2 regions of the Lachnoclostridium phytofermentans ISDg genome follow, and region 1 is predicted to be linked to the other one. Evidence: a T-box and tRNA genes for the amino acid it is inferred to sense, from the RefSeq annotation. Region 1 holds a T-box; the other holds one or more tRNA genes.
The links. The T-box of region 1 lies ahead of thrS (threonine--tRNA ligase). A T-box ahead of a tRNA ligase gene usually reads a tRNA of that ligase, here a tRNA-Thr.
Positions count from the first base shown of each region.

Region 2: it has a tRNA-Thr gene. The T-box ahead of thrS (threonine--tRNA ligase) is inferred to sense a tRNA for this amino acid. The anticodon was not compared.

Region 1 covers NC_010001.1:3,254,242-3,257,670, forward strand. The annotation lists gene thrS (threonine--tRNA ligase) at 1-1,300, opposite strand, end outside; T-box leader at 1,376-1,597, opposite strand; gene CPHY_RS13760 (ABC transporter substrate-binding protein) at 1,638-2,306, opposite strand; gene CPHY_RS13765 (TetR/AcrR family transcriptional regulator) at 2,672-3,250, shown strand; gene CPHY_RS13770 (hypothetical protein) at 3,263-3,429, shown strand, end outside.
Region 2 covers NC_010001.1:4,067,744-4,071,172, forward strand. The annotation lists gene CPHY_RS17295 (HAD family hydrolase) at 1-137, opposite strand, end outside; gene CPHY_RS22725 (hypothetical protein) at 517-615, opposite strand; gene CPHY_RS17300 (helix-turn-helix transcriptional regulator) at 650-1,183, opposite strand; gene CPHY_RS17305 (Type 1 glutamine amidotransferase-like domain-containing protein) at 1,278-1,892, shown strand; tRNA gene CPHY_RS17310 (tRNA-Thr) at 2,065-2,137, opposite strand; tRNA gene CPHY_RS17315 (tRNA-Pro) at 2,174-2,247, opposite strand; gene CPHY_RS17320 (DegV family protein) at 2,462-3,331, opposite strand; gene CPHY_RS17325 (DegV family protein) at 3,361-3,429, opposite strand, start outside.

The sequences.
Region 1 (3,429 bases):
TACTTCCGCATTGCCATGTTCTTCCGATGGAGTCCTTCAGATGAAAATCAATTTTAGGTCCATAAAATGCTCCATCACCCTCATTAATCAAATAAGGAAGTTCCATCTCTTCCAAAGCCATCTTTAAAGCGTCTGTAGCAATCTCCCAGTCTTCTAAGGAACCAATACTGTTTTCCGGACGTGTTGATAGCTCGACATGATAGGTAAACCCAAATTTTTTGTAGACTTCGTCTATGAGGCGGACAACACCTTTAATCTCATCTTTTATTTGTTCTTCTGTCATAAAGAGATGAGCATCGTCTTGTGTAAAACAACGTACTCTCATGAGCCCATGAAGTTGCCCCGACTTCTCATGGCGATGCACCAATCCTAATTCACCGAAACGTAGTGGAAGCTCCTTGTAGGAACGCGGTTTACTTCCATATACAAGCATTCCTCCAGGACAATTCATTGGCTTGATTGCATAAATTTCATCATCAATTTTAGTTTGATACATGTTTTCTTTATAGTGATCCCAATGTCCCGAAGTTTCCCATAAGTTACGATTGAGCATCATGGGTGTTGATATTTCTACATAGCCTTCTCGTTCATGTAGCTTTCTCCAATAGTCCAGTAAGAGATTCTTTATCACCATACCTTTCGGTAAGAAAAATGGGAAACCAGGCCCTTCCTCCATAAATGTAAATAACTCTAGCTCCTTACCAAGTTTTCGATGGTCCCTAAGTTTTGCTTCTTCCTGCTGCTTGAGATATACTTCAAGATCGTGCTTTTTAGGAAAAGAAATCCCATAAATTCTTGTAAGCATTTTATTATCTTCTTTACCTCTCCAATACGCACCAGCAACCTGAATTAGCTTTAATGCCTTAATATAACTGACATTACTAAGGTGAGGCCCTGAACATAGATCAACAAATTCACCTTGCTCAAAAAAGCTGATTTTTGCATCAATCGGTAACTCATTCAGTATCTCTAATTTATATGGTTCTCCTTTCTTCTTTAGATAATGGATTGCTTCTTCACGATTCAATATAAATTGTTGAAGGACAAGTGATTCTTCGATAATCGCCTTCATCATATCCTCAACTTTTTGAAGGTGTTCTGCTGTGAAATTAAAGTCAAACTCAAAATCATAGTAAAATCCTTGTTCAACCGACGGGCCTATAGCACATTTCGTTGTTGGATATAACCGTTTCACTGCTTGTGCTAATACATGTGCACTCGTATGCCAGAATGCCTCCCTTCCTTCCAATTCCTCAAATTTTCGTTCCACAATGGAACCATCCTTTCGTATTACTTTCATTTTCAATGCTCTCCTTTCAAAATTTGAATAAAAAGCATAAGAAAAGCACCCAAAAGAGCATGGTAATATACCACTCTTAAGGGTGCAAATAATCCTATTGCACGGTTCCACCTTAACTTTTCACTTCAGATTCTATCAAATCCTATCCTTTAACGCAGGCATACGGTAGCGCATACTATGTTTCAGCGCTACAGCTCTGGAATGGTTTTCGTCTATCTTCCTTCATGAAAAACTTCCACCTAATGTTTTTCTCTCTGTATGTTTCCGATAAACTACTCTTTCCGTCATTGCTTTTCTTATGCTATTGAAGATATTATAATGATACTGTTTCGAAATGTCAAGATACCTTATACGTTTGATATCTTTTCTTATATGTTTGATATCTTTTCTTGTATTGTTCCATCCATTGATTGGCTTCCTCAGTTTTATTCATAACCTTAGCTACTGAATATACGTCCTCTTTCCAGTCCGTTTGAGCAAGCTGTAACATAACAGTCGGTGCTACCTCTGACAACTGATCGTACATCTTTTCTTGTACCGCTGAAATAATAATTAAGTCAGGCTCTAACGCAATAATAGACTCAATATCCATCGTATCCTGCATACTATATCCAAGTATTTTTGCTCCCTTTAATACATCTTCTAAATAAGTTGGAAACTTAGTATAGTCATAAGCATCTGAATTGGCTGTACCAATTACAGAATACGAAAGAATGGATAAGATATCACTATTACCGCTTACATCTACTATGCTTTGAGGATTTGCTGGAATCTTTACTTCCCCTTTTGCATCTGTTATTGTAATAGTCTCTTTTGACTGATTATCATCTTGGTTATTATTTGGATTTTCGGTATTATTCTGATTTTGCTCTTGGTTTTGTTCCTGATTCTGATTGTTATTGGAACTATTGTTATCTCCCTCGTTTTTTTTGCCACAGCCAGTGAATACCATTGCTGCTACAAGAGCAAGTACTGCTGTCTTTTTTATCAATCCTAGCTTTTTCATTGTATGTTATCTCCTTCTACTCTTAAGTTCGTTAGTTTTAACTAGCCATTAGCGTAATTGTATATGAGATTCATTCTCATTTCAACACCTGCAACTATAATAACGATTTTTGCACCTATTTTCAGTGCTTTAAAAAAATCTATGGAAAGACACCCTTACAATTTAGACGGCACAGTTAAAAGTCATTAAAAATAATCTAAAGAAGGTATAAAACTGCTTTTTAATTAAGTAGATAGATTGTTTGCTCCCTATAATTGTCTATAATTCTTTGTATAAAAAATCTATTGACTATATCCTTTAAATAAAGTAAAATACATATGACTATTCTAGTATAAATAGTCATATGTGAATATAGGAGGTTTTTCATGCCGAAAGGATTCGCTGAGGAAGAGAAAAAAGTAATTACAGAAAAACTGATGAACGAATGTAAATCGAGTTGGCAGAAATATGGCTACAAGAAAACTAGTATCGATACTCTTTGTAATGATGTTGGTATTTCTAAAGGGTCCTTTTACAATTTTTTTGATACAAAAGAGGCACTCTTTTATCAAGTTATCAAAGACACGCAAAAACAACTTTATGACATTGTGGAAGAACGAATATCACAAAATCAGAGCAAATACGGTATTGCAGAAGCATTAAAAGAAATCTATCTGGAATACAGCAAAAGTAGTTTCATGTATGACACGAAGAATCCCGATTTTTTAAGTTTCTTTCATAAGCTAAGTGAACAACAACGCCAAGAATTAAACGAAAAAAGTTATATTAGCACAAAATATATGCTTCACAAGCCATTCCTCTCCTTAAAAATTGATGAAGATTTAGCTATTTCTCTTTTAATGGCAATGCTATCTAGTATTTCTCAAAAAGATAATATGCTTTGTGACGCAACAAAAGTTTTTGATTTTATGATTGATCGTTTAATTGATGATATATTTGATTAGGAGGTACAAACCATGGAAAGATTAGATGTAAGGAATCACACAAAAAAACATATGGAAATTGCAAAAAAAGCTGCTAGCGGATTATACCCCAACAAAAGGGTTGCAAGGATTGGTTCCATCATTGGTATGGGGTTAGGTGTTATCTTAATCATTGTTGGAATTTTGGGTATAATACAAAG
Region 2 (3,429 bases), 810 kb from region 1:
GAGGTTAGCGCTATCGGCATATGTTGCTCGATTTCAGGTATAAAGTGCTTTAATACCTCTTTTGTAACGCGTATATTTTTTTTAGTACTATCGACTAAAGTACCATCATAATCCCACAGTATCGCTGCTAATCTCATACTGATTCCCCCTTTTCCTTCTACTATAACTCAAGATAGTTCTTTAAGTTATCGATGTCTTCTTCCATACGTCTTCTTCAGTACGTTTCCTATCACAATGACCTTTTCTTCGATATATAAGAAAATACTTTTCCTTCCATAATCTTCACATACAACCATAATAACATGTTTCAAATGACTGTCAATGCTAATTATAAATCAAGGAGAAACAAATATGTGCTACAGGCATGGCAAATTCTCCATACCTCGAATCTCTGGATTATGCTGTTAGTATTTCGTCATATAAGAAATTGTATTATCCGACTTGATGAATTTCGCACAAGTCCAGAAATGAAGATATTCTGTATTAAATGATTTCCCCATATTCTCCGCCAAATGTTTATGTGATATATTTCTCTAGCATCGCTTCCAAACGTCTTTGTAACTCGACTCGAACATAATTAGGTTCTATGCAAGTTAACTTGTTTCCGAAACTCATTAGAATACCATAACCATAGTCATCGTCAATAAAATTAATCTTTAAAAACAAGACGGTGGGGCTCAATGCTGTGAAGTTTTTCTTGCCCCCTGTGTCCGTAGTAGGAAAAAGTTACTGTATGCTTTTGTTCCATTGCGGATTTAACAATATCCAATACCTTGTTTAAATCTTTACCTCTTATCCACGAGGATAGGTCAAAGAAAATTTGATCTGTTTTTACAGTTATATCATCCGCCAGTTCTTCAGATATAAAGCTTCTTAACTTAGCATGTGCTGTTGTAATATCTTTACCCGACAGCGCACTTTGAACAACTCCAAGTCCCATCAGCATTGTACTAATATCATCTGCTGTAAAGATACCTTTTTCTATTTTATATTGTTCTATAATACTGATTCCTCCGCCGATACCAGAAGTGGTTAATATCGGAATCCCGGCTACATTAATTGCTTCAATATCCCGATAAATTGTTCGAAGCGATACCTCAAACATTTCTGCAAGCTCTTTTCCTGTTACTTTTTCCCTTTGTAAAAGTAGCATTACGATTGCTAGCATTCGTTCAAACTTCATAATTACACCTTGTACTTTATTTTAATTGACTGACATATAGATGTCAACAATACTTGGTTATAATAGAAATAAACCCAACAGGAGGATATTCGTATTGAAAAAACTATTTTTATCTTCATCGTTTAAGGATGTTGCAAATTTGTTCCCAGAGTTCGCATCCAGCGATTTAACAGAAAAAACTGTAACCTTTATTCCCACTGCTGCATTACACGAAAAAATGAATTTCTACGTAAAGTCAGGCAGGAAAGCACTGGAGAAACTGGGGCTTAAAGTGGATGAACTGGAGATTTCCACAGCAACGCAATCTGATATATTAAGCAAACTGCAAAACAACGATTTTATTTATGTTTCTGGTGGAAATACCTTCTTTTTACTTCAAGAGCTACGAAGAGTGGGAGCTGACAAAATAATTATGGAGCAAATCGAATCCGGGAAGATTTATATTGGTGAATCAGCTGGTTCAATGATTCTATCTCCCAATATTGAATATGTGAAAGATATGGACGATTACAAGAAGGCTAATGATTTAACTAACTTTAATGCCTTAAACATTATTGATTTTTATCCATTACCACACTATAATTGTTTCCCATTTCAGAAAACAGTAGAAAAAATTATTTCTAAGTATAAAGACACTTTGGTTTTGACACCTATTAATAACTCTCAAGTAATACTGATTAATGGTAGTGATATAAGAATTGGCGAATAAGTGCGAAGTCACTTTGTCGCACCGAACCAGTAGGGTGAGTGTGCATCCCTCGGAGAGTTTTTGATTTATAGGAAATTGTATTGTAATTTCCTATAAATTAAAAAAGCACCCTCTTTCAGGGTGCCACACTTTTACCTAACTGCTACAGCTATTAATTTTACTAATTTTTTAAAGCCGTTAACCGGAATCGAACCGGTGACCTATTCATTACGAGTGAATCGCACTACCGACTGTGCTATAACGGCATAATATTTTGATATGATTTAAAATTAAACCTATCCTCGAGGCGACAAGATTCGAACTTGCGGCTTCTACGTCCCGAACGTAGCGCTCTACCAAACTGAGCCACGCCTCGAATTGTGACTGTTGTATGTACAAGGAAAAAGAAGCAGGTCGCTATGATATTATGCTACAATTTATTTTAATTGTCAAGACCAAATAAAGGAAAATAATTCAATTAAATTAGCTATAACATTAGATGAAACCAAGGAAGATAGTATCTCAAAAAAGAACTTTTTGATCTATCTCCTTGGTTCACTCATGTAGTTAAATAATAACGTAAGTTTTATTTATCGATGCTCTCCCATATAACAAATACCGATTGCACCAGGACCGGAATGAGCTCCAATACTTGGGCTTACTGTATTCACAATAATGTCGTCGGTATGTAACTTTTCCTTTATGAGATTTACTAAGAAATTAGCATCCTCTTCGACATCTCCATGTACAACACAGATAACATTATTCTCGTTCTTATATTTTCCCATGGTAGATAGCATATTATCCACTAATGTAGCTAGTGATTTCTTTCTTCCACGAGTAGTTCCATTCGATACAAGCTGACCTTCGTTGTTAACGACCAAAATAGGCTTAATATTTATCATAGATCCTACAATAGCTGTTGCCTTAGAAACTCGACCACCTCTATGAAGATGATGTAAATCATCTACGGTAAATTGAACACAAAATTCTAATTTATGTTCTTCAATCCAGGCAGCTACTTCATCGATACTCTTGCCCTGCTCTCTCATCGCGGCAGCTTTCATTATAACCATACCTTGACCTAAGGATACATTCAAGGTATCAATAACAATAATCTTAGCGCCTTCATTTTCCTCACATACTTCTTTTGCACCTACCATAACATTGTTACAGCCACCACTAAGTGCAGATGAAAAACTAATATGAAGAACATCATACCCCTCACTAACATATTTCTGAAAGGTTTCGCGAATTACGGCAGGGTTACTTGCCATAGTTGTTGGCATAACACCTGCACGCATTTTATCATAGAATTCTTTCGCAGATAATAAATGGTCCTCCCCGTAAGTTATGCCTTCTAAATCATAATAATGAGAGATAATACCAATATTTTTCTCTTTAATGTAGGATGGCAATAAATCCGAATTGGAATCTGTTGTAATGACAAACTCTTTCATTTGGTCCTATCCTTTCCTTTCTCTACCGATTAGTAACAAACAATGATGCCGCCTTCATTTGCATATAAGCTAGAAATACCGCCCGTGTTTGCTATAAA